Regions from separate parts of the Streptomyces sp. NPDC015130 genome, predicted to be linked through region 2. Evidence: riboswitches for the same ligand, from Rfam matches in the RefSeq annotation. Region 2 holds a riboswitch; each other region holds the start of a gene.
The links. Region 2 has a riboswitch for cobalamin ahead of ACF08F_RS28940 (energy-coupling factor ABC transporter permease). Riboswitches for the same ligand answer to the same signal wherever they lie in the genome.

Region 1 (6,980 bases), on a different contig from region 2:
GGGTTCCGGTTCCGTGACGGGGTCGCCCTGGAACCGCCGACGGTGTGATTGGGGGCCTGTCCGCAAACTGCGTCCCGCCGACTCGCCAGCCGAAGTGCTCAGAGCGGTCGCGCGACCTGCTGCTCGTGGGGCAGCAGACTGTCTCCAAGACCTGATCTTGGAGGTGGTCGTGGGACGACGACCGGGTGTGTTCGTCCGGCCGGTCACGATGGACGAGGGCCGGAGGCTGCAGCGGATCAGCCGGACCGCGAAGGACCCGGTGAAACTCCGCCGGGCGATCGTGGTGCTGATGTCCGCCCAGGGCCAGTCGGTGAAGGACATCACCACGTTGATGCAGGTTGGTGAGGACTACGAACGTGATGTCATCCACGCCTCCACCGAGCGGGGGTTCGATGCGCTGGCCCCAAAATGGAGCGGGGGACCCCCCAAGACGATCAGTGACGAGGTGCGCGAGCACATCTGTCTGATCGCCCGGACGTCCCCCGCCGACTGGAAGATCACCGCGTTCTCCACCTGGAGCCTGAGCAAGCTCGCCGACCACCTCATCAAGCAGAAGGTGACCGCGGCCATCAGCCGGGAGACCCTGCGCCGGATCCTGCGCGAGGGCAAGGTCTCCTGGCTGAACTGGATCGAGGCCGAGTTCGCGGCCCTGCGTTACTTCGCGCTCAACGGCACCGACCATCGCAGCCACGACGAGCAGAACGCGGCCATCGCCGCTTACATCCGCTGGCACAACGCTCACGCAGAACCGAAGACCAACTTCGCCCCCGACTCACCCATCCGCGCCTGGACGCATTACCCGGCCAAGGCTGTCTGACGAGCCACTAGACGGTGACGTACGAGCCGCGGGCGGTGCTCCCGTCCGGCAGCAGCCACGCGGCGGTGACCCGGCCGGAGTCCGGCGAGCCGTCCTCGTCGGCGGCCCGCAGGACGCGCCGTACGCGCAGGGTCAGTTCCTCGGGCGCGCCGTCCGCCCGCAGCACCACGGCGGTGTGGTCGGCCCCGTCCACGACCCGTACGAGCTCGGCGTCGGGCGCGTCCCCGGCCGGTGCCGTGACGGAGACCGTCGGATCCACCGTGTCGTCCACGGACTGGTGCTGCGCGACCGCCTTGCCCCGCAGCAGGGCGTACAACTCCCCGACGAGCACGGGGTCGTGGGCACCGTCGTAGATCCAGCGCGTGCCGAGGACGCCGTGCTCGGACGTGCCGATGAGCGCGTGCTCGGCGCCCTCCAGCGGAGCCCCCCGGTAGGTCATGGGCACCAGATAGGCGGTAGCGCCCGGCTCGGTGCCGTCGGTCACCACCATGAACTCGATACCCACCTCGCCGGCCGGGTCGTCGAGCCGGAAGCCGCCCGCCTTGGCCGGGGCCGGCCCGCCCTCCCGGCCGCCGTACCAGTCGCGGGTGGGCAGCCACGAGGCGAGCAGCTCCAGTTTGGTGGGCTGCATCGTGGTGTGGTGGATGACGGCCATCGTGCGACTCTTCCTCTCGACCGGCGGCCGGGGATGTGAGGTCCCCGTCCGCGCCGGAACCGCTGGGCCTTCGGAACCTAACAGACGGCCTCCGGGCCGCCCTGCGGCTCCGGCCCGCCGGACCTGCCCTGGAAGGTGGCGTGCTGTCCCCGGCCGGCAGGAGGCGTCCCCAGCCCGAGCGGCGGCTGACCGGTCCGCATCCGTGACCTGACGGACTCCGGGGCCCTGCGCGGTCCCGGGGCCCTTTTGCGTGCGCGCAGCCGGAGGGCCGGGTTACGCTGCCGGTGCAGCTGGTTCGCCCCGTCAGCCGGACGGGATGCGTCGTAAGAGGGAACCCGGTGGGAATCCGGGACTGCCCCGCAGCGGTGAGCGGGAACGACCGCCGTCACACAGCACTGGGCCCGTGACGGGCCTGGGAAGCGACGGCCACTAGGTGTCCTCCCCCGTGAGGACGTGCCCGCGAGTCCGAAGACCTGCCCGTTGCCCGCACGCGGACGATTCCGCGCGCGGACATTCCGGTGACCTCGAGGGCGGGTCGGCGTACAGAGCGAGCAGGACGACCCCGTCGCACCACGCCGGGTCGTACCGGCCGTTCCGTCACCCCTTCGCGCCCCCGTCCCGTCCCCGGGATCTCAGGGATTCATCTCGCGAAGGAGATCTCCGTGACCACCAAGTCCGCAGCCGCGGCAGCGCGTTCCACCCTCCACGGCTACCCGCGTCAGGGGCCGGACCGCGAACTGAAGAAGGCCGTCGAGGGCTACTGGAAGGGCCGCGTCACCGCCGACGCCCTCCGGGACACCGCCGCCGGACTGCGCCTCGACACCTGGCGGCGGCTCGCCGCCGCCGGCCTCGACGAGGTCCCCACAGGCGACTTCTCGTACTACGACCACGTCCTCGACACCACCGTCATGGTGGGCGCGATCCCCGAGCGGCACCGCGCCGCCGTCGCGGCGGATCCGCTCGACGGGTACTTCGCGATGGCGCGCGGCACCCAGGACGTCGCGCCGCTGGAGATGACCAAGTGGTTCGACACCAACTACCACTATCTCGTGCCTGAGTTGGGACCCGACACGGTCTTCACGGCCGACTCCTCCCGGCAGGTCGCCGCCCTCGGCGAGGCCCTGGCCGAGGGCCTCGCCGCCCGGCCGGTCCTGGTCGGCCCCGTCACCTACCTGCTCCTCGCCAAGCCCGCACCCGGTGTGGCGCCCGGCTTCGACCCGCTGACCCTCCTCGACCGGCTGCTCCCGGTGTACGCCGAGGTCCTCGCCGACCTCCGGGCGGGGGGCGCCGAGTGGGCGCAGCTCGACGAGCCGGCCCTCGTCCAGGACCGCACCCCGGCGGAACTGAACGCCGCCGCCCGCGCCTACCGCGACCTCGGAGCGCTCACGGACCGGCCGAAGCTCCTGGTCGCCTCCTACTTCGACCGGCTCGGCGACGCCCTGCCGGTCCTCGCGAAGGCACCGGTCGAGGGGCTGGCCCTCGACTTCACCGAGCGGGCGGCCGCCAACCTGGACGCGCTCGCCGCCGTCGGCGGCCTGCCCGGCAAGCGGCTCGTCGCCGGGGTGGTCGACGGCCGCAACGTCTGGGTCAACGACCTGACCGCCTCGCTCACCACGCTCGGCACCCTCCTCGGTCTCGCCGAGCGGGTCGACGTGGCCGCCTCCTGCTCGCTGCTGCACGTCCCGCTCGACGCGGCGGCCGAACGCGACACCGATCCGCAGATCCTGCGCTGGCTCGCCTTCGCCCGCCAGAAGACCGCCGAGGTCGTCACCCTCGCGAAGGGTCTCTCGCAGGGCACCGGGGCCGTCACCGCCGAACTGGCCGCCAACCGCGCCGACCTCGCCTCGCGCGCGACCTCCCCGATCACCCGCGACCCGGCCGTCCGCTCCCGCGCCGCGGCCGTCTCCGCCTCGGACACCCACCGCTCCCAGCCGTACGGCGACCGCGCCGCCGCCCAGCACGCCGCCCTGCGGCTCCCGCTGCTGCCGTCCACGACCATCGGCTCGTTCCCGCAGACCGCGGAGCTGCGGAGCGCCCGGGCCGACCTGCGGGCGGGCCGGACCGACACCGCCGGGTACGAGGAGCGGATCAGGTCCGAGATCCAGGAGGTGATCTCCTTCCAGGAGAAGACCGGACTGGACGTCCTCGTCCACGGCGAGCCGGAACGCAACGACATGGTGCAGTACTTCGCCGAGCAGCTCACCGGATACCTGGCCACCCAGCACGGCTGGGTCCAGTCCTACGGCACCCGCTACGTCCGGCCGCCCGTCCTCGCCGGCGACATCTCCCGGCCCGAGCCCATGACGGTCCGCTGGACGACGTACGCGCAGTCCCTCACCACCAAGCCGGTCAAGGGCATGCTCACCGGCCCCGTCACCATGCTCGCCTGGTCCTTCGTCCGTGACGACCAGCCCCTCGCCGACACCGCCCGCCAGGTCGCCCTTGCCCTGCGCGACGAGGTGAACGACCTGGAGGCGGCGGGCACTTCGGTCATCCAGGTGGACGAACCGGCCCTCCGCGAGACCCTGCCCCTGCGCACCGCCGACCACGGGGACTACCTGTCCTGGGCGACGGAGGCCTTCCGCCTCACCACCGCGGGAGTGCGGCCGGAGACCCAGATCCACACCCACATGTGCTACGCCGAGTTCGGCGACGTCGTCCAGGCCATCGACGACCTCGACGCCGACGTCATCAGCCTGGAGGCCGCCCGCTCCCACATGCAGGTCGCCCGTGAGCTCGCCGCCCACGGCTACCCGCGCGAGGCGGGACCCGGGGTCTACGACATCCACTCCCCGCGCGTCCCGAGCGCCGAGGAGGCCGCGGAGCTGCTCCGTACCGGCCTGGAGGCCATCCCCGCCGAGCGGCTCTGGGTCAACCCCGACTGCGGCCTGAAGACCCGCGGCTGGCCCGAGACCCGCACCTCGCTGGAGAACCTGGTGGCGGCGGCCCGCACCGTCCGGGCCGAGCTCACCGCTCCCTGACGGCGACGCGGCCGCGACCCGGCCGTCACGGGGAGACCGTGGCGGCCGGGGGCGCCCAGCGGCGGGTGCGGGCCGGGCCCGCCGGGACGCCGTACTCCTTCCTGAGGTGCTCGGGGATGGCGTAGTGCATGACGCGGCCACGGGTGAGGGAGGACAGTTCCAGGACGGTGGTGAGGTGGCCGAGGCGGTCCAGGGCCCAGGCGCCGAGCGGTGAGCTGTCCTCGATGCTCTCCAGGACGCCGAGGAGGTGGGGGACGGACCTGACGAGGGTGTCCCAGCGGGTGCGGGGGACGTCCAGCCAGTCGGCGCAGGTGTCGCCGACGAGGAAGCGGATGAGCGCGGAGACGACCGGGTCGAAGAAGGTGCCGGGCACGATCTCCTCGTAGAGGTCGATCAGTTGGCGGGTCAGGTGCGAACCCTCGGGCGAGGGTCCCATGTGGCGGACCATGTAGAGGTCGAGGAAGGCCCGGGCGTCGTCGAGGGTCTTCGGGACGGCGTCCTGGTCGACGCCGAGCATGGCGCCGACCACACGCCAGGCGTAGTAGTAGGCGTCCGCGCCCTCGGAGGTCATGTGGATGCCGAGGCGGTGCAGACTGTCGAGGACGAGCATCGAGAAGAACATCTGCCCGCCGATCATGTCCTCCTGACAGATCGGCACCCCCAGCTCGGCGGCGTCCCACCGGTTCTCGCGGACGAGGTGGTGACGGATGGAGGCGTGCAGCAGACGGACCTTCTGCGCGGCGGGGATGAACCTGCTGCCGGCCTCGAAGGCGTCGGGCTGCATCAGGTGGACGGTGAACTGCCCGGTCTCCGCCATGCGCTTGGACGGGTAGCTCAGGCCGTGCGTCGCCGACAGCAGCTTCGCCACGTGCGGGACGAGGTAGCAGGCGGGCATGGAGGCGAAGGACAGCGCGGTGGAGATGTGGACGTTGTTGTCGATGAAGAACAGCCGGGCCTTCTCCATCTCCCCCCAGTCCACCCAGGACGGCGGGGCGCTCGTGGCGTGGAGGTACTCCCGGGCGACGTCGGGCAGCCCGTCCGGCAGCGGGGCGCCGGCGGTGGAGACGTACCGCATCAGGGTGTTGAACTTTCCGACCTCGCCGCGTTCGAAGAGCGTGGCGACCGTGGCGTCGGCGAGTTCGTCGCCGGACCGCCGCAGGGCGTCCATCGACGCCTCGGTACGGGACGTGACAGGGGTCATGGGGCAGGGCTCCTTGTTCTCCGTCAGGAACGGGGATCTCTGTCGGGGACGGGGGATCTCTGACGGGGGTCGGGGGGGTCTCCGTCAGGAACGGCGGGCCGCCGCCGAGTGCGCCAGGGCGGTGAGCGCGGCGGCGGGCGGGGCGGGCAGGTTCAGCCCGTCGAGGGCTCGGAGTGCCTCCTCGACCCGCGCGGCGATCATGGCCTCGACCCGGTCGGGCGCCTTCAGCCGCCGCATCAGCGCGCGTACGGCCTCCAGCGCGTCGCCGTCGAGGGCGGGGCGGGCGAGCAGGTCGCGCAGCCGCCGCCGGTCCTCGCCACCGGCGAGCCGCCAGGTCTCGGCGAGCAGGGCGGTGGGCCGTCGGCCGTGTACGTCGTCGGCGTCGGCCTTGCCGGTGGTCTCCGGGTCCCCGAAGAGGCCGAGCAGGTCGTCCCGCAGCTGGAACGCCTCCCCGAGCGGCAGCCCGTACGCGGAGTAGCCCTCACGCAGCCGCCGACCGGCCCCGGCCAGGGCGCCGCCGATCAACAGGGGCTGCTCGACGGTGTACTTGGCGGTCTTGTAGCGGATCACCTTCAGCGAGGCAGCCGTGTCGGGGGCGGCTCCGGTGTGCAGGATCTCCAGGCACTCGCCCGCGATCAGGTCCCGGGCGAGTGCCGCCCAGAGGGGTCGGGCGCGGCCGAGGTAGGCGGCCGGTACTCCGCTGGTGACGAACAGCTGGCCGGCGAGCGACATGAGCAGGTCCCCGACGAGCATGGCCAGCGACCGGGCGCCGGCGGCGGGCCGCGGGTGGTGCCCCACCGCGTCCCGCAGGGCCACGTGGGCGGTGGGGCGGCCGTGGCGCAGCGGGCTGTCGTCGATCAGGTCGTCGTGGACGACGGCCGCCGCGTGCACGAGCTCCATCGAGGCCGCCGCCCGCAGCAGCGCCTCGCTGTCGGGCTGCCCCACCGCGCGCCAGCCCCAGTAGCAGAACGCGGCCCGCAGCCTCTTGCCGTCCGCGACCGCCGCCTCCAGCTGTCCGGCGACCGGGCCCAGCGCGGGATCGACCTCCGACAGCAGGCCGGCCTCCTCGGCGACGTACCGCCGGAGCACCTCGTCGACGCGGGACTTGAAGGCGGCCGGCTCCCAGCGCTCAGACGTCACGGTCGGCCCGCCGGGCCAGCACGTGCCGGGCGAGGACCTCCAGGTAGGCCGGTGGCGGCGCCGCGTACCTGTCGAGGACGAGGCGGCCGCGGGCCTCCAGGTCCCGTTCGGCCTCCGCCGCCACCTCGGCGGCGTCCGAGCGCCTCAACAGGCCCCGGACGGCCCCGAGTCCCGTGCTCAGGGTGC
Region 2 (6,980 bases):
GGCGGCCGCGGTCCGCAGCAGCAGCTCGCCCGCGTGGACGGGCCCGCCGGGCGCGAGGGCCACGAACCCCCGCGCTCCGCCCACCTCGAAGAGCAGCGGCACCGCACCCGTCACGCAGAAGCCGAGCGGCACGCGGAACGCCCGCCACAGCTGACGGCCCGCGACCCCGGCCGGGCCGAGCAGGACCGCGAGCGTGGCCGCCGCGACGAGCACGGCACCCGGCCACGGCGGCAGACACACCGCGCACAGCGTGAGCCCGAAGCCGAGCAGGGCCTTCTCGGCGGGATGGCGGCGGCGCCACCGACTGCTGTGCGCCGCCGCGTCGATCGGCAGCATGGGCGGCTACGCGTCCTTGCTGCCGGGTGCGGGGACCGAAGGCACGGGGGCGTCGGCCCCCTCAGCCCCTCCCTCGTCGAGGCCGGCCGTCCTCGCGAGGGCGCGGGCCTCACCCTGCCGACGCCCGCGCCGCACACCGAAGTAGTACGCGAGGACGCCGGCGCCCAGCGCGGCCTGGAGGGCGAAGAGCGCCGACTCGATCTCCCCGGACGGCGGCTCGTACAGGGGGCTGAACCAGGGCTCGTAGTCGGGCTGGAGCTCCGTGATCGCGGTCTCGGCCTCCGCGTCCGCCCCGGTGAACGGCTCCTCCTTGTGGTCGCCGAGCCCCAGCGCGAGCGGCAGCACCGCGAGAGCGGCGACGACGAGCAGCAACAGGGCGTTGATCTTCGTGTTCCGGCTGACGGTGAAGCTCATCGCGCGGTCGCCTCCTCGTGTCGCTTCGTGGCGGACCGGGTCAGGACGCCCAGTCGGGTCAGCTCGCCCTTGCTGGACTGCGTGAGCAGCCGCATCACGAGCACGGTGAGCAGGCCCTCGCTGACCGCCAGCGGGATCTGGGTCACGGCGAAGATGCCGCCGAACTTGGCGAGCGCGCCCATGACGCCGCTGCCCTGGTCGGGGAAGGCCAGCGCGAGCTGCACGCTCGTGACGCAGTACGTGGAGAGGTCGGCGACGAACGCGCCGAAGAAGACGGCGACCATCAGCGGCGCGCCGAGCCTGCGCACCAGCAGATAGGTCCCGTACCCCGCCCAGGGCCCGACGATCGCCATGGAGAAGGCGTTGGCGCCGAGCGTGGTGAGCCCGCCGTGGGCGAGCAGCAGGGCCTGGAAGAGCAGGGTGATCGTCCCGAGGACCGCCATGATCGGCGGCCGGAACAGGATCGCGCCGAGACCCGTACCCGTCGGATGCGAGCAACTGCCGGTCACGGAGGGGAGCTTGAGCGCGGACAGGACGAACGTGAAGGCGCCGGAGGCGCCGAGCAGCAGTGTGGACTCGGGGTTGGACCGCACCTCGCGGGTGAGCGCGCGAACCCCGTGGACGACGAACGGAGCGGCCGCGACGCCCCAGGCGGCGGCGTGAACGGGGGGCAGATACCCCTCGGCTATATGCATGATCGGGAGACCCTCTCCAGCACCTCGTGGATGGACAACGCACCCTGGCCGGTCTCCTGGCTGACGGTCATACGTCCCGACTCCGCCTTCCCACACCGTGGCGGTCTCCCGCAACGGTCCAGTGGCTTGCCCGAAGGTGTCTCCCGCGGGTGTGGAGCCGGAACTCCCGATCACAGTGGCGAGGGCCGCACCGGTACTGCACCGGTTTCCCGTACACCAAGGCCCTGTGACACTAGTGCGTTGACCAGGTACATCACAACGCGAAGGAGTACGAAGCGACGGGGAATGTCCGACAGACGGTCAGTTCCGGCTCACCGCTCCAACCGGAGATCGGGTTTTCCCGGGCTGTTCGAAAGGGGGCGCACGTGGCGGTCGCCGGGACGGCCCCCATCGGCGACGGCGGGACGAACGTGGCGCGAGGCGACGTGTACGGGCAGACCGTCAGGTGTCTGGACATCGCGGAGGCGGCGCTGAAGGCAGCGGGGGCGTCGCTGGAGGACGTGGTCCGGACGCGGATCATGCTCACCGACGTGACCCGCTGGAAGGAGGCCGCCCGGGCCCACGGGGAGCGCTTCGCGGAGATTCGCCCGGTCACGACCTTCGTCGAGGTCTCGCGCTTCATCGACCCCGAGTGGCTCGTCGAGATCGAGGCCGACGCCGTCGTCGACTGACGGAGGAGGGAGCGGGCGGCCCGTCGGCCGCCCGGACCGCTTCCGCCGTCTACTGCGGCACGGTGGCGATCTGGATCAGGTTCCCGCAGGTGTCGTCGAAGACGGCGGTGGTGACGGGCCCCATCTCCAGGGGCTCCTGGGTGAACCGGACGCCGAGACCGCGCAGCCGGTCGTACTCCGCCCGCACGTCGTCGACCGCGAACTGGGCCAGCGGGATGCCGTCCTGGACGAGCGCGTCACGGTACGGCTTGACCGCGGGGTGGCCGGAGGGCTCCAGGAGCAGCTCGGTGCCGCCGGGCTCGTCGCGCGAGACGACGGTGAGCCACCGGTCCGTCTCGCCCAGCGGGACGTCGTGCTTCTTCACGAAGCCGAGGATCTCGGTGTAGAAGTGCTCGGCCTTGGCCTGGTCGTCGACGAAGACGCTGGTCAGATGGATCTTCATGAGGTGCCCTTCTCCGGTCCGGGGGTGTCGCGCACGGGCCACCGCTCGGCGATGTGCCGGAGCGGGGCCGTGTTCAGGTCGTGGAACTTGTAGCGGCCCTCCCGCCTGGTCTCGACGAGCCCGGCGGCCTCCAGCACCGCGAGGTGCTGGGAGACCCCCTGGCGCGAGAGGCCGAGCCGGTGCTTCATGCTCAGCCGCGAACAGATCTCGAACAGTGTCTGCCCGGACTTCTCGGTGAGCTCGTCGAGGATGGTGCGACGGGTGGGGTCGGCCAATGCTTTGAAGAGGTCGTCGGCCACGCCTCCACCATAGGCAACCATTCACTTGCCTATCAAGCGGAGGCTCCCCTCCCGGACCCATCGCTCGCTCACTCACTCACTCCTTGCGGTAGGCGTACGCCTCCGAGGCCGCGGCGGCCACCGCGTCGAGATCCCCGCCCGCGCTCGCCGTGACCAGCGCCGCGACCGCGCCCTCGACGAAGGGGGCGTCGACCAGCCGGGCACCCTCCGGCAGCTCGTTGCCCTCGGCGAGCAGCGCCTTCACGGTCAGGACCGCACTGCCCAGGTCGACCAGGATCGCCACCCCGGCTCCCCCGTCCGCGGACTTCGCCGCCGCGCTGATCAGCTCGGCGCTCGTCCCGAGACCACCGCCGGGCAGCCCGCCCGCGGGGAGGACCGGCGCGGTCGCACCGCCGCCCGCGAGGCCCTGCGCCAGCTCCGCGACCGAGGCCGCGACGGCCGCGCTGTGCGAGACCAGCACGATGCCGACCGGCGCCGCCCCGCTCACGCGGCACCCTCCGCGCCGGCCGTCTCGGCGAGCGCGGCGAACAGCAGCGCCGAAGAGGTCGCCCCGGGGTCCTGGTGCCCGATCGACCGCTCGCCGAGATAACTGGCCCGGCCCTTGCGCGCCTGGAGGGGTACGGTCGCGAGGGCGCCCTCCTCCGCCGCGGTGCGCGCGGCGGCGAAGGAGGTCCGCAGCGCCTCCACGGCCGGGACGAGCGCGTCCAGCATCGTCTTGTCACCCACCTGGGCGCCGCCCAACTGGGACACGGCGGCCACACCGGCACCCAACGCCTCGGCCAGCCGCTCCCGGCCGACGCGCTCGTCCTCGCCCAGGGCCTTCCCCGCGCGCCGCAGCAGGGTCCCGTACAGGGGTCCCGAAGCCCCGCCGACGGTGGAGATCAGCTGCCGTCCGGCGGCGACGAGGACGGCGCCGGGCGTCGCGGGCGGTTCCTTGGCGAGCAGCTCGGCCACGGCCCCGAACCCGCGCTTCAGGTTGGCGCCGTGGTCGGCGTCGCCGATCGCCGAGTCGAGCTCGGTGAGCCGCCCGGCCTCACGGTCGACGGCCACGGCCGAAGCCTCCAGCCACCGCACCAAGAACGGAGCGCCCACCATCTCGACCACCCCCGCCACCTCTCCCACTCCTGCTCCCTCTCCCGCCGCTTCTCCCTCTCCCATACGCGGAATCACCGCCCCCACCGCAGCGCGGGCGTCCGCACCGGCGCGTCCCACAGCCGCAGGAGCTCCTCGTCCGCCTCGCACAGGGTCACGGAGCAGCCGGCCATGTCGAGCGAGGTCACGTAGTTCCCGACGAGGGTCCGGGCCACCGGGATCCCGCGCTCGCCCAGCACCCGCTGCACCTCGGCGTTGAACCCGTACAGTTCGAGCAGCGGCGTCCCGCCCATCCCGTTGACCAGCGCGAGCACCGGTCCGGACGGTCGCAGGTCCTCGACCACGGCGTCGACGGCGTAGTCCGCGATCTCCCGCGAGGTCATCATGCCGCGCCGCTCACGCCCCGGCTCGCCGTGGATCCCCACACCCAACTCCAGCTCGCCGTCCGGCAGTTCGAAGGTCGGACTCCCCTTGGCGGGGGTGGTGCAGGCGCTCAGCGCGACCCCGAAGGACCGGCAGCGCGCGTTCACCCGACGGGCGATCGCCTCCACCCGCTCCAGCGGGGCGCCCTCCTCGGCGGCGGCCCCCGCGATCTTCTCGACGAACAGCGTGCCCCCGGTCCCGCGCCGCCCCGCCGTGTACAGACTGTCCGACACCGCGACGTCGTCGTCGACGAGGACCTTCGCGACCTGGATGCCCTCGTCCTCGGCGAGCTCGGCCGCCATCTCGAAGTTGAGCACGTCGCCGGTGTAGTTCTTGACGACGAACAGCACCCCGGCACCACTGTCCACGGCGGCCGCGGCCCGCACCATCTGGTCCGGCACGGGCGACGTGAAGATCGCCCCGGGGCACGCGGCCGACAGCATCCCCGGCCCCACGAACCCACCGTGCAAGGGCTCGTGCCCGGACCCGCCTCCGGAGACCAGGGCGACCTTCCCGGCCACGGGAGCGTCCCGCCGCAGAACGATCTGCCGCTCCACGTCCACGGTCAGCTCCGGATGAGCGGCCGCCATCCCACGCAGCGCGTCGGCGACGACGGTCTCAGGAACGTTGATCAGCATCCTCATGGATACCTCCTGGTGAGACTAGCAGGCATGTGGCTGAGCAGGCTTTTAGCAGGTCAGAATGGGTGAGGCCGGTCATTGAGCTTGGCGGTTCATGGCGCCCGGGGGCGGTTTCGAGCGGTACTGATGCTGACCTGTCGCTGACTTTCATGACTACCTGTCAAGGTCGGCTTGTGCTGGGTGCTCTTTGCATTTGTGCATGATGGGGCAAGTATCGGCCTGAGTGTGCGGTCGCGCACCGGTGCGTCGCGGCCGGAGGAGGCCGATTTCATCGCGACAGGGCGGTGCGAGGGTGAAGCCCTTGGGGGGCAGGCAGTCGCCGGAGTCGTACTGGCAGGAGTTCCAGCGAACCCGTGCGAAGTCGTCAGCTTCGTAGGGAGACTTCGCCAGTGAGTTGAGACCACTCCCGATGCCGGCCCCGCCGCTGGTGCGAGGAGTCCAGCTGGTGTGCCCAGAACCGGTGGTGCTGGTTCTGCGAAGACGCCTCGCCGTGGCCGGTGACGTAGGACAGGCCCAGGGCGTTGCGCCCCAGCAGGTAGTCCATGGTCTCCAGGGCGCCGGCGCGGTAGCGGCCACCTGGCTCCGGGGCAACGACGACGCCCACCAGTGGGGCGCCATCGGAGGTGTCGGCGTCGTCACCGGCGACCCCGACACCTACGGCCGCGTCTACGTCGGCACCAACGGACGCGGCCTCCAGTACGGCGACCCGTCCTGACCCTCCCCCCGAGCGGGGCCGCAGGCACGATGCCTGCGGCCCCGGCAGGTGCCACGGCCTCCACCCGGAGGGGCGACCCGTTGCCGACACGCCTTGCGGGCTGCTTGCGCGGCCAGCTCAGTCGGACCGGGCGGGGGCTCGTAGTTCGATCGTGTAGCCGCCCTGTGGGGTGGATTCGGCGGTGAGGGTGCCGTCGAGGAGTTCGGCGCGTTCTTTCAGGCCGATGAGGCCGTGGCGTGCGCTGGGCAGGGCGACGGTCGGGCGGGTGGGGGCGGTGTTGGAGACGGTGACGCCGAAGTGGTGCGCGTCGTGCCACAGGCGCACCTCGGCACGGGCTCCGGGAGCGTGCTTGCGCACGTTGGTGAGGGCTTCCTGGACCGTACGGTAGACGGTGCGCTGAGCGGTGGTGCTGATGCCGATGGGGAGCTCCCCCACCAGGGTGGCCTCGATGCCGCTGTTGGCGACCAGCTGCCGGAGGTCGGCGAGGGTGGGCTGGGGGGTGAGTTCGGTTGCCTTGCCGCCGGAGGCGCGGAGCAGCGTGACCATGTGGCGCAGCTCGTCGAGGGTGTTCGCGCTCAGGGTGCGGATGGTGCGGGCGGCCTCGCGGGAGTCGGCGTCCTTCGCGGCGACCTGCAGGGCTCCGGCCTGTACGGCGATCAGGCTGACCTGGTGGGAGACGACGTCGTGCATCTCGCGGGCCAGCTGGGCGCGTTCGCGGGCGAGGACGGTCTGGGCGTGCAGGGCCCGTTCGTGTTCCCGGGCCTCCTCGACCTCGACGAGCTGGCGCGCCACGTCGTGCCTGGCCTGCACGAGCTGGCCGAACAGCACGGGGGCGACGGCGGTGGCCAGCGTGTAGACGAACTGGACGAGGGTCCAGGTTCGGTCGCCGTCGAACGCGTCGGACAACGGCCAGACGAGGGTGTCCACCCCTGCGTTGAGCAGGGCACAGCCGGCCAGCATCGGTCGGTTGCGGGTGGACGCGGCCAGTGTGTACAGGGCGGTGATCGGCGCGACCGCGACGTCCATGAACAGGGTCATGGGCAGGGTGAGCAGGAAGACGGCAAGCGGGAAGCGCCTGCGCAGCAACAGTGCCGTGCTGCCGAGGGCCACGCAGGCCCAGACGAGAGGGGTCCCCTCGCCGTAGAGGTTGACCCAGGCGTCGAGCACCGCGAGGACGACGAGACCCCCGTCGACGGCCCAGGGGGGTACGCGGCCCCACAGCGCCCGGCCCGTGCTCATCGCCCGTTGTCCC
Region 3 (6,980 bases), on a different contig from region 2:
GAAGTCCGGGGCGCGGGCCTGGTCCACCTCGGCCGTGGGGACGACCGGCGTGGTCTCGGCGAACAGCTGCCCACCGACCCGGTAGACCTTGGCCGTCGTGGGCGCCTCCTCGGGCAGCAGTTCCTCGTTGAGCGACACGAGTCGCTGCCCGATGCGGTCGAGCGCCACGGGGACGGCGGTCCGGTCGACCTTGACGTCCAGCTTCGCCATGGCGGCGCGCTCGTCCTCGCCGAACCGCCTGCGCGCCGTCTCGGCCAGCAGGATCGTCGAAGGCCCGGCGGCGACCGCGGCTGAATCGCCGATCTCGGAGCGCCCCTCCTCCACCGCGACGCCTCCCGAGTCCGTGGCCGTGGCGACGGCCTGCGGTGGCGGTGGCTCGGAGGCGGTGACCTCCAACTCTTCTGGGCGCACGGCGAGAAGCTTGTCGTAGGCGGCCTGCAGCCGGTCCCGCTCCCGCCGCAGCGTGTGGGTCCGCTCGTGCCGCGCGGCCGTCTCCGCGGCGGCGCCCTCCTCGGACGCTCGGACGGTTCGCCCTTCGGCCGACGGGTGTGCCACCGCCGCGAGCGGGCCGGGCGGGATCCTCAGGGGCCGTGCAAGCAGGCGCCGCACCTCCTCGCGGTTCAGCTTGTCCGGCGGCGGGTTCGGGGCGGCGGGCGCGGCGGAGCCGCCGGGCGGGGCCGCGGCTGAGACGGACCCGGACGGAGACGCGGAGGCGGAGGCGGGGGTGGCGAGGTGTCGCAGGAAGGACGCGGCGCGGAGTTGCCGTACGACGGTCGCGGTGTCGACCGCCGCGTATCCGGTGGCGAGCTTCACCGCCACGACCGCGTTCTGCAGGAGCTCCAGGTCGCTCTTGAAGGCCGCACCGGCGACCACCTGCGCGACGGGCGCGCCGAAAACGTCCTGGACGAGCTGCTGGACCTTCTGGGTGTTGACCGTGGGCAGTTGCTCCAGCGCGGCCTCCAGCCCGCCGAGCTTCTGGCCCAGTTTCGTCGGATCGGCCGTGGGCGAGGAGAACCGCTCGGACAGGAACTTCTCGGCAAGGGCTCGCACTTGAGCGGCCGGCGAGGGCGGCGGATCGTCCACTGCGGAGTCCGGCCCCGCGTCCGCGCCGCCCCCGCCGCCGCCCGCGGCCTCCTCCAGGTCCTGCTGGAACGTGGACTGGTTCGTGGCGTCGATCGCGTCGGTCCGCGCCGGTACCGCGAAGTCGTGCTCGATGTATCGGAAGAGGTCAACCATCACTCGTCTCCCCTGGACCGGGGCGGCCGTGGGCACTCCCGCCCGATGCCGCCCGTCATCTGCGAAGTGACTCAACGTTACCAGTGGATTACATCACGTGACCGATACTTCACTCGATCAGGTGAGACCCCGTCACCTCGCCCTGACGCCTGACCCCTGTGGTAGCTTGCCCGGGCCAGTCGTACCTCTGTACATATCGACGCGGTATGTGCACGGGTCAGGGAATCCGGTGGGAATCCGGAGCTGACGCGCAGCGGTGAGGGTGACGGGCGGAGCAACTGCCACTGGGTCCCGAGGGGTCCGGGAAGGCGTTCCGTCCGGACGACCCCGAGTCCGAAGACCTGCTGGCGGCCCCGGTCGGCACACCGTCGCCCGGGGAGCACCGTACGACAGGCTCCGCGCATGAGCCGTGACGCAGAGGACTCCTCCGTGCCGCTCGCACACCCCGTCCGTTCCACCGTGCTCCTCGTGGCCGGTGCCCTCCTCGTGGCCGGCTGCGGCTCCGGCGGTCCGGCACCCGCCGGTCCGGCGGCGAAGGGGGCGGCCTCCGGCTACCCCGTCTCCCTCGACAACTGCGGGCAGCGGGTCGAGGTCGACCGCGCCCCGCGCCGTGCCGTCGCCCTCGACCAGGGTTCGGCCGAGATCATGCTGTCGCTCGGTCTGGCCGACCGCATGGTGGGGACCGCCACGTGGACGGACCCGGTCCTCAAGGGGCTGGAGAAGGCGAACGCGAAGGTCCCCCGACTCGCCGACCGTTACCCGTCGTTCGAGAAGGTGCTCGACACCGAGCCCGACTTCGTCAGCGCCTCCTTCCTCTACACCCTGGGCAAGGGCGGGGTGGCGCCCCGCGAGCGGTTCGCGAAGCTCGGCGTCCCCACCTACCTCTCCCCCACCGACTGTGTCGGCAAGGACAACAGCGGCGACGGCGACGGCGTGCGCACCCGGCCGCTGACGATGGACGCCGTGTACGGCGAGATCCATGACCTGGCGCGGGTGTTCGGCGTCCCGGAGCGCGGCGAGAAGCTCGTGCGCGAGCTCCGTGCGCGGGTGGAGAAGGCCAGGGCCGGTGCCGACTTCGGCGACGCCTCCGTCCTCTACTGGTTCTCCGACTCGCAGGGGCCGTACATGGCCGGGTGCTGCGGCGCCCCGGGGATCGTCAGCGGGACGCTCGGCGTGAGGAACGTCTTCGACGACACCAAGGAGGAGTGGCCGCAGATCAATTGGGAGACCGTCGCCGACCGCGACCCCGACGTGCTGGTGATCGCCGACCTGACGCGTAAGGCGCAGTCGGCCGAGAGCGCCGCGAAGAAGATCGAGTTCCTGGAGTCCCACCCCGTCACCCGGAACATGACGGCGGTGAAGGGCAAGCGGTACGTGATCCTCAGCGGCCAGGCCATGAACCCGACCGTCCGCACCGTGGAAGGCATCGAGAAGGTGGCCGCGGCCCTGCGGACGTACGGGCTCGCGAAGTGATCCCGTCCCGTACGGAGACGCAGACGGAGACGGAGACGCAGACGCAGACGCAGACGCAGACGGGTATATGCGTCGGTGCCGGTGCGGTCCTCGGGGTCGTCCTCCTGTGCGTCTCCGTCGCCCTCGCCGTCACCTTCGGGCCGGCCGACATCCGCGTCGCCGACACCTGGTCCGTGGTCGCCTCCCACCTCGGCGGGAAGCCGTCCGGGCTGAGTGCGATCCGCGACGGCATCGTCTGGGACCTGCGGCTGCCCCGCACGCTCCTCGCCGCCGTGTGCGGGGCCGGACTCGCGGTCTGCGGCGCGGTGATGCAGTCCCTCCTGCGCAATCCGCTCGCCGACCCGTTCGTCCTCGGCGTCTCCTCCGGCGCCTCGACCGGCGCCGTCGCGGTGGTCGTGCTCGGCGTCGGCGGCGGCGTGGTGTCCGTCACCGGCGGCGCGTTCCTCGGCGCGCTCTGCTCCTTCGCCCTGGTCCTCCTGCTCAGTCACACGCTGGGCGGGTCGACGGACCGCGTGGTCCTGGCGGGGGTCGCCGCGATGCAGCTCTTCTCCGCCCTCACCTCCTTCGTGGTGATGACCGCCGCCGACGCCGAGACGACCCGGGGCATCCTCTTCTGGCTGCTCGGCTCGCTCGCCGGCGCCGGCTGGACCGACGTCGGCGTGTGCGCCGCCGTCCTGGCCGGGGCGCTGCTGGTCTGCGGCGGGCACGCCCGGACCCTCGACGCCTTCGCCTTCGGCGAGGACGCGGCGGCGACGCTCGGCGTCTCCGTGGCCCGGACCCGTCTCGTGCTCCTGTCGGTCACCGCCCTGCTCACCGCCGTCCTGGTCTCCTCCGCGGGCGCGATCGGCTTCGTCGGCCTGGTCCTGCCGCACGCGGTACGGGCCCTCGCCGGCCCCGGTCACGCCCGGCTGCTGCCGCTGACCGCACTGGCCGGGGCGGTGTTCCTGGTGTGGGCCGACACCCTCGCCCGTACCGTGCTCGACCCGCAGGAGGTGCCGGTCGGCGTGGTGACGTCGATCGTCGGCGTCCCCGCGTTCGTCCTCGTCCTGTACCGCACCAGGAGCACCCGATGACCCGCACTCCGACGCGTACCGAGGGCGCCGCCCCGGGCCTGCGGGCCGAGCGCGTCTCCCGTACGGCCGGCGGCGCCCTCGTCCTGGACGGGGTGACCCTCGCACCGCGCCCCGGCACGCTGACCGGGCTGCTGGGCCCGAACGGTTCGGGCAAGTCCACCCTCCTGCGGGTCCTGGCGGGCGTGCTGGCGCCCGACGCCGGGGTCGTGACCCTGGACGGCGACCCGCTGGGCACCGTCCCGCGCCGCACGCTCGCCCGGCGCGTCGCGGTCGTCGAGCAGCACGCCGACACCCAGGTCGACCTCACCGTGGCCGACGCCGTACGCCTCGGCCGGATCCCGCACCGGCGGGCGTGGTCGCCCGCGACGGCCGCCGACGAGGCCGCCGTCCGGTCCGCCCTCGCCCGGACCGGGCTGACCGGCCGGGCCGGGCGGAGCTGGCGCACGCTCTCCGGCGGTGAACGCCAGCGCGTCCAGATCGCCCGCGCCCTCGCCCAGGAGCCGCGCGAGCTGCTGCTCGACGAGCCGACCAACCACCTCGACATCCAGCACCAGCTGGACCTGCTGGGCCTGGTCGCCGGGCTGCGCCTCACCTGCGTCGTCGCGCTGCACGACCTCAACCTCGCGGCGATGTACTGCGATCACGTCGTCGTCCTGCGCGAGGGCGGGGTGGTGGCCGCCGGGCCGGTCGAGGAGGTGCTGACCGCGCGGCTCATCGAGGACGTGTACGGCGTCCGGGCCTCCGTGACCCGCCCGGAGCCGGGCGGCCGCCCCCACATCCGCTTCCTCGGCACGGCGCAGGCCGGGGAATGAGGGCCCCGAGGCCGGCGGCCGCGAGGAGGGAGTGAGGGCCCCGAGGCGGGAGTGAGGGCCCCGAGGCCGGCGGCGCCGAGGCGGACCTGACGGACTTCGGCACCCGGCCCTGGGCGGAGAGGACGAGCGGCGCCGACGGCCTCGCCGACGCCCGATTCATGATCGCCACCGGCCTCCGCCGCGGCCGTCCGCAGGTCCGGGGCATCACGCCGGGCGCGTCATGGGCAAGGCCGATCTGGAGAGGTCAAGGTCACAGTCGATCACTCTGCTGTCACTCAAGGGGCTTCACCTAGCATCCGAGGCATGACTGTGCTGCCTGACGATGGCCTCTCCCTGGCCGCCGAGTTCCCCGCAGCGACCCACGACCAGTGGCGTCGCCTCGTCGCGGGCGTGCTGAGCAGGTCGGGCAAGGACGTGCCGGACGCCGAGGCCGAGGACGCCCTGTCCACGGCCCTCGAGGACGGCCTGCGCGCCCGCCCCCTGTACACGTCCGCCGACGACGCTCCCGATCCCGGCCTCCCCGGCTTCGCCCCGTTCGTACGGGGCGGCCGTGCGGAGGGCAACACCGCGAGCGGCTGGGACGTGCGCCAGCGGCACGTGGCGGCCGATCCCGAGGCGGTCCTCACCGACCTGGAGAACGGCGTCACCTCGCTGTGGCTGGCCGTCGGGCCGAACGGCGTGCCCGTCGCCGAGCTCGACCGGGTCCTCCAGGGCGTCTACCTCGATCTTGCCCCGGTCGTCCTCGACGCCGGACCGGAGACCCAGGCCGCCGCGGACGAACTCCTCGCGCTCTACGAGCGGCGTGGCGTGGCGCCCGAGGCCGCCGCCGGCAACCTCGGCGCCGACCCGCTCGGCACCGAGGCCCGGACCGGACAGGCCTACGACGGTGACGACCTCGCCGGGACCGTCGCACTGGCGCGGCGCTGCGCGGAGACGTACCCGCAGGTGCGGGCCGTGACCGTGGACGCGCTGCCGTACCACGAGGCCGGCGGGTCCACCGCGCAGGAGCTGGGCTGCGCCCTCGCCGGCGGTGTCGCCTATCTGCGGGCGCTCACCGAGGGCGGCCTGACCGTCGAACAGGCCCTCGGTCAGCTGGAGTTCCGCTTCGCGGCCACCGCCGACCAGTTCCTGACCGTCGCCAAGCTCCGCGCCGCCCGTCGGCTGTGGGCGCGGGTGGCGGAGGCCTGCGGCGCGCCGGCCGCGGGGGCGCAGCGCCAGCACGCGGTGACGTCCTCGGTCATGATGACGAGCCGCGACCCGTGGGTGAACATGCTGCGGACGACGATCGCCACGCTGGCGGCCGGTGTCGGCGGCGCCGACTCGGTCAGTGTGCTCCCCTTCGACCACGCCCTGGGCCTGCCGGACGCCTTCTCCCGCCGGATCGCCCGGAACACCTCGACGATCCTCATCGAGGAGTCGCACCTGTCCCGGGTCATCGACCCGGCCGGCGGTTCCTGGTACGTGGAGTCGCTCACCGACGAACTCGCTCAGGCCGCCTGGGAGTTCTTCCAGGAGATCGAGCGTGCCGGAGGCCTGGCGGCCGCCCTGCGCTCGGGCCTGGTCGGCCGGGAGCTCGCCGCCAACTGGGCGGAGCGGAGCAAGCGGCTCGCCAAGCGCCGCGAACCGGTCACCGGCGTCAGCGAGTTCCCGCACCTGGCGGAGAAGCCCGTGGTGCGCGAGCCGGCGCCCGCCGTGCCGGGCGGCGGCCTGCCGCGCGTCCGCCGCGACGAGGCGTACGAGGCACTGCGCGCCCGTTCCGACGCCCACCTCGCGGCGACGGGTGCCCGGCCGCGCGTCTACCTGGCGGCCCTCGGGTCCGCCGCCGCGCACACGGCGCGCCTCACCTTCACCGCCAACCTCCTCCAGGCGGGCGGCATCGAGCCCGTCACCGAGGGTTCGTTCGAGGAGAGCGGCGCGACCGAGGCCTGTCTCTGCTCCAGCGACGCCGTGTACGAGGAGCAGGCCGAGTCCGCCGCCGCGACGCTGCGGGAGGCCGGCGCCGGGCATGTGGCGCTGGCCGGCCGGCCGGGCTCGTACGCCGGTGTCGACACGTACGTCTTCGCGGGGTGCGACGCGGTCGCCGTGCTCACCGCCGCCCTCGACCGCATGGGAGTGTCCTGATGGGAATGATGGGGATCCCGGACTTCACCGGGATCGATCTGGGGTCGCCGTCCGCCGCCGGCAGCACCGAGGAGTGGCGCGCCGCCGCCAAGCGGGCCTCGGACGGTGACGGCTCGCTCTGGGAGACGCCCGAGGGCATCGCGGTCCAGCCGCTGTACACCGGGCAGGACCTGGAGGACGTCGACTTCCTCGGTACGTTCCCGGGCACGGCGCCGTACCTGCGGGGCCCGTACCCGACGATGTACGTGAACCAGCCGTGGACGAT
Region 4 (6,980 bases), on a different contig from region 2:
GTCCGACAGGGAGATCGTGGCGTAGTCGTGGCCGAGGGGGGCGCCCGCTGCGGCGGCGGCCGCGTTGGCGGCGGTCACCCCGGGGAGGACCCGTACGGGCACGTCCGCGTACTCCGGCTCGCAGGCGACCTCCAGGACGGCGGTGGCCATCGCGAAGACGCCCGGGTCGCCGCCGGAGACGACCGCGACCTTCCGGCCGCGCCGGGCCAGGTCGAGCGCGAACTCGGCGCGCTCCGACTCGACCTTGTTGTCGGAGCCGTGCCGGATCTGGCCGGGGCGGAGCACCGGCACCCGGTCCAGGTAGGTGGTGTAGCCGACGAGGACGTCGGCGTTGACGAGCGCACCGCGCGACTCGGGTGTCAGCCAGGGCGCGCCGGCCGGGCCGGTGCCGACGACGACGACCTCGCCCGCCGCGCGGACGGGGGGCTCCTGGTCGACGCGGGAGGGCAGGACGGCGACGGAGAAGTACGGGACCGACTCGGGGTCGATCTCGGACAGGGTGCCCGTCCGCTCGCCCGCCATGAACGCCCGCTCCACGTACCGGGCGTCGTCGAGGCGGCCCGCCCGCTCCAGGGCGCGCTTCACGGTGGGGAAGGTGCGGCCGAGCTTCATGACGACCGCCGAGTCGGTGCCCGCGAGGCGGGCCGTCAGCTCGTCCTCCGGCAGGGTGCCGGGGATGATCGTGAGGACCTCCTCCGCCTCGCACAGCGGCTCGCCGAGCCGGGCGGCGGCGGCGCTCACCGAGGTGACGCCGGGGATGACGGTCGTGTCGTAGCGGTCCGCGAGCCGCTTGTGCATGTGCTGGTACGAGCCGTAGAAGAGCGGGTCGCCCTCGGCGAGGACGGCGACCGTGCGGCCGGCGTCGAGGTGCGCGGCGAGGCGGGCCGCGGCCTCCTCGTAGAAGTCGTTCAACGCGCCCCGGTAGCCGCCGGGGTGGTCGGTGGTCTCGACGGTGAGCGGGTACATCAGCCGCTCCTCGACGTGGTCCTCGCGGATGTGCTCGGCGGCGATGGAGCGCGCGATCGAGCGGCCGTGGCGGGCCGAGTGGTAGGCGACGACGTCGGCGGCGGCGATGGCCTTGACCGCCGCGACCGTCATGAGGTTCGGGTCGCCGGGGCCGAGCCCGACGCCGTACAGCTTGCCGGGCGCGGCGGCGGCCCGGTCGCCGGTCGTGGCGTCCGGCCGGTCGGCCGTCGGGTCGCCGGTCGTGTGCGCGCTGCTCATGCCTGGATCTCCGCTTCGTGAGCGATCGCGTTGATCGCGGCGGCCGTCATGGCGCTGCCGCCGCGCCGGCCCCGTACGACCAGGTAGTCGAGGCCGAGCCCGTTCTCGGCGAGCGCGTCCTTGGACTCGGCGGCGCCGATGAAGCCGACCGGTATGCCGAGGACGGCGGCGGGCTTCCCCGCGCCCTTCGCGATCATCTCCAGGAGGTGGAAGAGGGCGGTGGGGGCGTTGCCGATGGCGACGACGGAGCCTTCGAGGCGGTCCCGCCACAGTTCGAGCGCGGCGGCGGAGCGGGTGGTGCCGAGTTCGGCGGCGAGGCCCGGCACGGTCGGGTCGGAGAGCGCGCAGAGCACCTCGTTGTCGGCGGGCAGCCGCTTGCGGGTGACGCCGCTGGCGACCATCTGCGCGTCGCAGAGGATCGGGGCGCCGGAGCGGAGGGCCTCGCGGGCGTTCGCGACGACCCGCGGGGAGTACGCGATGTCCTGGACGAGGTCGGTCATGCCGCAGGCGTGGATCATCCGGACCGCCACCTGGGCGACGTCGGCGGGCAGGCCCGCGAGGTCCGCCTCGGCGCGGATCGTGGCAAAGGACCGGCGGTAGATCTCCGCCCCGTCCTTCTCGTAGTCGAACATCCTGTTGCTCTCGCTCATCTCGTCGTGCGGGCCGTGGTCACTGCGTCGGGCAGGGCGGTACGGGGGGTGGGGGCGCCGTCCACCAGGTAGGCGCCGTCGGCGGTGGCGACGACGTCGACCCAGGTGCCGTGCGGGTGCCCGCAGCGGCGCTCGCACCCGGAGTAGTGGACGGGGAGGCCCCGTGCCGACCCCGGGACCGCGTCCGCGCGGACGTCCGCGAGGGACTTGGCGCAGCCCGGCCGCCCGGTGCAGGCGCTGACGCCGGCCCAGGGGGAGTCGGGGCGGGTGATCAGCCCGTGGGCTTCGAGGGCGGCGAGCCGGTCCTCGTACGGCCCCGCTCCGGCTCCTGCGACGACCGCGCCGCGCCACGGCGTCAGCCGGACCTCCTCGGCGGGCAGCAGCGCGCGCAGCTGGGCGGCGGTGAGGCGGCCGAGGGGCGCGAGGACGTACAGGGAGCCGGCGCCGAGGGGCCCGGGGGTGAGCGGTGGGCCGTGGACCAGCAGGGAGTCGGCCGCCGTCACGGGCTCCGCCGCGATGCCCGCGCGGTCGAGCGCGCCCGCCACGTCAGGGGCGCAGCCCTCGGGCAGCTCCCGCACCCGCCAGGCGCCGGTCCCGGCGGCGCGGGCGGCGTCGAGGAAGGCCCCGGCGGCGGCGAGCGCGGCGCGGGGCGCGTCGGCTCCGGCGACCCGCCAGGCCCGCCCGCCGACGTACAGGCGCGCGGCGCCCGGCTCCGGCGTGGTGCTCGGCCCCGGCGTGACGCCCGGCTCCGGCGTGACGCCCGGCTCTGGCGTGACGCCCGGCTCCGGCGTGACGCCCGGCTCCGGCGTGGTGCTCGGCCCCGGCCCCGCACCCGGCTCCACTGCGACCAAGGTCACATCGCCGCCGAGGCCCGCCACGTCGGCGCGGCCGTCGTCGAGGACGAAGAGGAAACGGCCGGAAAGCGCCGCTGCCCAGGGCTCGGCGCAGAGCAGGGCGTCCAGCTCGCGGGCCCACAACTGGACCTCGGGGCCGCCGAGTCCGTCGAGGCCCGCGGCGGGGGAGGCCACGATGTTGCGCACGCGCTCGTGCGTGGGGGAGGGCAGCAGGCCCGCCTCCGCGAGCAGCGCGGCGAGCTCCGCCCCGCACTCCTCCGCGAGGCCGCGCAGCTCCGCGTTCCCCCGGGAGGTGAGGCTGATCCGCCCGTCGCCGAGGGTCTCCGCGGCGGCCGCCAGCGTCTCGACCTGATGCGCCGTCAGGCGTCCTGCGGGCAGCCGCAGTCGGGCCAGCCGGCCGTCGTCGGCGGCGTGCAGGCGCAGCGCCCCGGGGCAGGCGTCGCCACGGTCCCGCTTGCGCGCTTCGTCCCGTTCGGGAGTCGAGGGTGGGGTGGGCGGCATGGCGGCGAGCATACCCACGGGGAACCGGGCCGCCACCGAGTGTGATCCGGCCGACTCCACGGCCCGCCCCGCCCCGCCGACGCCACGATCTAGGATGCAGATCGGCATGGGGTCCCAGGACCCCGGGGAGGAAGCCCGGTGAGAATCCGGCGCGGTCCCGCCACTGTGAGCCCGTACCGGCGACGGTACGGGTGAGTCAGGAACTCCCGCCGTCCACACGACCACCCGGGGCGCGGACAACCCCGAGGAAGGGCCTGCGCTCGCCATGCTTCTGCTGCTGTCGCACTCCGACACCGACCTGCTCAGCGCCCGCGCGGCGAACGCCGCCTCCGCCGGAACCGGCGGCCCGGTGGAGTACCGCTTCGCCAACCCCTCCCGGCTGCCCCTCGCCGACCTCCCCGGCCTCCTCGACGGCGTCGACCTCGTCGTCGTCCGCCTCCTGGGCGGCATCCGCTCCTGGGAGGAGGGGATCGACGCGATCCGCGCCACCGGGAAGCCGGTCGTCGTGCTCAGCGGCGAACAGGCCCCCGACGCGCAGCTGATGGAGACGTCGACCGTCCCCGTCGGCGTCGCCACCGAGGCGCACGCCTACCTCGCGCACGGCGGCCCCGCCAACCTGGAGCAGCTGGCCCGCTTCCTCTCCGACACCGTCCTCCTCACCGGCCACGGCTTCGAGGCCCCGGCCGCCGCCCCCACCTGGGGACCGCTGGAGCGCACGGCCCGACGCACGGACGGCCCGACGATCGCGGTGCTCTACTACCGCGCCCACCACATGAGCGGGAACACCGCCTTCGTCGACACCCTCTGCGCGGCCGTCGAGGACGCGGGCGCGCAGGCGCTCCCGCTGTACGTGGCGTCGCTGCGGGCCCCCGAGCCCGAGCTGCTCGACCGGCTCCGCACCGCCGACGCCATCGTCACCACCGTCCTCGCGGCGGGCGGCACCAAGCCCGCCGAGGCGCAGGCCGCCGATATGGGGATGGCGCAAGGCGCCTCGTTTGAGGGCGGTGGTGGGCGACGGGCGGGCGAGGAGGCCTGGGACGCGGGCGCGCTCGCCGCGCTCGACGTGCCGATCCTCCAGGCGCTGTGCCTGACCGGTTCGCGGGAGAACTGGGAGGAGAACGACGAGGGCCTGTCGCCGCTGGACGCGGCCAGCCAGGTCGCCGTGCCCGAGTTCGACGGCCGGCTCATCACCGTCCCGTTCTCCTTCAAGGAGATCGACGCGGACGGCCTGCCCGCGTACGTCGCGGACGCCGAGCGCGCCGCCCGCGTCGCCGGGATCGCGGTCCGTCACGCGCGCCTGCGGCACATCCCGAACGCGGAGAAGAAGCTGGCGCTGGTCCTCTCCGCGTACCCGACGAAGCACTCCCGCATCGGCAACGCGGTGGGCCTGGACACCCCGGCCTCCGCCGTGGCCCTCCTGCGCCGGCTGATCGCCGAGGGGTACGACTTCGGTCCGGCCGAGGACCTCCCGGGCCTGGTCTCCGGCGACGGCGACGAGCTGATCTACGCCCTGATCGAGGCCGGCGGCCACGACCAGGACTGGCTCACCGAGGAGCAGCTCGCCCGGAACCCCGTCCGCATCCCGGCCGCCGACTACAAGCGCTGGTACGCCGAACTCCCCGCCGAGCTGCGGTCGGACGTCGAGGAGCACTGGGGCCCGGCGCCGGGCGAGATGTTCCTGGACCGCTCCCGCAACCCGGAGGGCGACATCGTCCTCGCCGCCCTGCGGCGCGGGAACCTGCTGATCCTCATCCAGCCGCCGCGCGGCTTCGGCGAGAACCCGATCGCGATCTACCACGACCCCGATCTGCCGCCGTCCCACCACTACCTGGCCGCCTACCGCTGGATCGCCGCCCGTGCCGAGGACGGCGGCTTCGGCGCCGACGCCATGGTCCACCTGGGCAAGCACGGCAACCTGGAGTGGCTGCCCGGCAAGAACGCCGGCCTGTCCGCCGCCTGCGGTCCGGACGCGGCCCTCGGCGACATCCCGCTGGTCTACCCCTTCCTCGTCAACGACCCGGGCGAGGGCACGCAGGCCAAGCGGCGCGTGCACGCGACCCTCGTCGACCACCTGGTGCCGCCGATGGCGCGCGCCGAGTCCTACGGCGACATCGCGCGTCTGGAGCAGCTCCTCGACGAGTACGCGCAGATCTCGTCCATGGACCCGTCCAAGCTGCCCGCGATCCGCGCGCAGATCTGGACGCTGATCCAGGCGGCCAAGCTCGACCACGACCTGGGTCTGGAGCAGCGTCCGGAGGACGACGGCTTCGACGACTTCCTGCTGCACGTCGACGGCTGGCTGTGCGAGGTCAAGGACGCCCAGATCCGCGACGGTCTGCACGTCCTCGGCGGCGCGCCGGAGGGCGAGGCCCGGGTCAACCTGGTCCTCTCGATCCTCCGTGCCCGCCAGATCTGGGGCGGTACGCAGGCCCTCCTCGGCCTGCGCGAGGCCCTGGGTCTCGACGAGTCGGCCGCGACCCGGACGACCGCCGACGAGGCGGAGGCGAAGGCGCGCGAGCTGGTCGAGGCGATGGAGGCCGCGGGCTGGTCGGTGGACGCGGTCCCGACGGTGGCGGACGGCCACGGCCCCGAGGTGGCGGCCGTCCTCCGCTTCGCCTGCGAGCAGGTCGTGCCGCGCCTGGCCGCGACGACCGACGAGCTGAGCCACGCCGTGCACGCCCTGAACGGCGGCTTCGTCCCGGCGGGCCCGTCCGGCTCGCCGCTGCGCGGTCTGGTCAACGTCCTGCCGACGGGCCGCAACTTCTACTCGGTCGACCCGAAGGCCGTGCCGTCCCGCCTCGCGTGGGAGACGGGCCAGGCCCTCGCCGACTCGCTCCTGGAGCGCTACCGCACGGACAACGGCGAGTGGCCGACCTCCGTCGGGCTTTCCCTCTGGGGCACGAGCGCGATGCGGACCGCCGGCGACGACGTGGCCGAGGCGCTGGCCCTGCTCGGTGTCCGCCCGCTGTGGGACGACGCCTCGCGCCGCGTGAACGGCCTGGAGCCGATCCCGCTCGCCGAGCTCGGCCGCCCCCGTGTGGACGTCACGCTCCGCATCTCCGGCTTCTTCCGCGACGCGTTCCCGCACGTCATCGGGCTCCTCGACGATGCCGTACGGCTGGTCGCGGGCCTGGACGAGCCGGCCGAGGACAACTACGTCCGGGCGCACGCGCAGGCCGACCTGGCCGAGCACGGCGACGAGCGCCGCGCCACGACCCGTATCTTCGGCTCCCGCCCCGGCACGTACGGCGCGGGCATCCTCCAGCTGATCGACAGCCGAGACTGGCGCACGGACGCCGACCTCGCGGAGGTCTACACGGTCTGGGGCGGCTACGCCTACGGCCGTGGCCTCGAAGGCCGTCCGGCCCGCGCCGAGATGGAGACCGCGTACAAGCGGATCGCGGTCGCGGCGAAGAACACGGACACCCGCGAGCACGACATCGCGGACTCCGACGACTACTTCCAGTACCACGGCGGCATGGTGGCGACCGTCCGCGCGCTGAAGGGCACGGCCCCCGAGGCGTACATCGGCGACTCCACCCGCCCGGAGACGGTCCGCACCCGCACGCTGGTCGAGGAGACCTCCCGGGTCTTCCGGGCCCGTGTGGTCAATCCGCGCTGGATCGAGGCGATGCGCCGCCACGGCTACAAGGGCGCGTTCGAGCTGGCGGCGACGGTCGACTACCTCTTCGGCTACGACGCCACGACGGGCGTGGTCGCCGACTGGATGTACGACAAGCTCACCCAGGAG

Region 1: linked by a shared signal. The riboswitch ahead of metE (5-methyltetrahydropteroyltriglutamate--homocysteine S-methyltransferase) and the one ahead of ACF08F_RS28940 (energy-coupling factor ABC transporter permease) in region 2 are both predicted to bind cobalamin.
Region 3: linked by a shared signal. The riboswitch ahead of ACF08F_RS16370 (ABC transporter substrate-binding protein) and the one ahead of ACF08F_RS28940 (energy-coupling factor ABC transporter permease) in region 2 are both predicted to bind cobalamin.
Region 4: linked by a shared signal. The riboswitch ahead of cobN (cobaltochelatase subunit CobN) and the one ahead of ACF08F_RS28940 (energy-coupling factor ABC transporter permease) in region 2 are both predicted to bind cobalamin.

What each region holds. Positions count from the first base shown of each region.
Region 1 covers NZ_JBIBVC010000007.1:403,419-410,398, reverse strand. The annotation lists gene ACF08F_RS18010 (transposase) at 170-817, shown strand; gene ACF08F_RS18005 (1,4-alpha-glucan branching protein) at 825-1,472, opposite strand; cobalamin riboswitch at 1,747-1,968, shown strand; gene metE (5-methyltetrahydropteroyltriglutamate--homocysteine S-methyltransferase) at 2,135-4,453, shown strand; gene ACF08F_RS17995 (oxygenase MpaB family protein) at 4,479-5,654, opposite strand; gene ACF08F_RS17990 (polyprenyl synthetase family protein) at 5,739-6,794, opposite strand; gene ACF08F_RS17985 (polyprenyl synthetase) at 6,784-6,980, opposite strand, start outside.
Region 2 covers NZ_JBIBVC010000016.1:178,693-185,672, forward strand. The annotation lists gene cbiQ (cobalt ECF transporter T component CbiQ) at 1-336, opposite strand, end outside; gene ACF08F_RS28935 (energy-coupling factor ABC transporter substrate-binding protein) at 343-750, opposite strand; gene ACF08F_RS28940 (energy-coupling factor ABC transporter permease) at 747-1,445, opposite strand; cobalamin riboswitch at 1,474-1,709, opposite strand; gene ACF08F_RS28945 (Rid family hydrolase) at 1,775-2,116, shown strand; gene ACF08F_RS28950 (VOC family protein) at 2,166-2,558, opposite strand; gene ACF08F_RS28955 (ArsR/SmtB family transcription factor) at 2,555-2,857, opposite strand; gene ACF08F_RS28960 (PTS-dependent dihydroxyacetone kinase phosphotransferase subunit DhaM) at 2,934-3,344, opposite strand; gene dhaL (dihydroxyacetone kinase subunit DhaL) at 3,341-3,952, opposite strand; gene dhaK (dihydroxyacetone kinase subunit DhaK) at 4,024-5,016, opposite strand; partial or broken gene ACF08F_RS28975 (endonuclease) at 5,305-5,442, opposite strand; partial or broken gene ACF08F_RS28980 (glycoside hydrolase family 9 protein) at 5,450-5,587, opposite strand; gene ACF08F_RS28985 (sensor histidine kinase) at 5,846-6,967, opposite strand; gene ACF08F_RS28990 (response regulator) at 6,964-6,980, opposite strand, start outside.
Region 3 covers NZ_JBIBVC010000007.1:38,544-45,523, reverse strand. The annotation lists gene ACF08F_RS16375 (hypothetical protein) at 1-1,236, opposite strand, end outside; cobalamin riboswitch at 1,456-1,579, shown strand; gene ACF08F_RS16370 (ABC transporter substrate-binding protein) at 1,639-2,709, shown strand; gene ACF08F_RS16365 (FecCD family ABC transporter permease) at 2,775-3,782, shown strand; gene ACF08F_RS16360 (ABC transporter ATP-binding protein) at 3,779-4,594, shown strand; gene ACF08F_RS16355 (methylmalonyl-CoA mutase family protein) at 4,898-6,715, shown strand; gene scpA (methylmalonyl-CoA mutase) at 6,724-6,980, shown strand, end outside.
Region 4 covers NZ_JBIBVC010000001.1:395,359-402,338, forward strand. The annotation lists gene cobJ (precorrin-3B C(17)-methyltransferase) at 1-1,098, opposite strand, end outside; gene ACF08F_RS01890 (precorrin-8X methylmutase) at 1,221-1,856, opposite strand; gene ACF08F_RS01895 (cobalamin biosynthesis protein CobG) at 1,871-3,241, opposite strand; cobalamin riboswitch at 3,321-3,454, shown strand; gene cobN (cobaltochelatase subunit CobN) at 3,495-6,980, shown strand, end outside.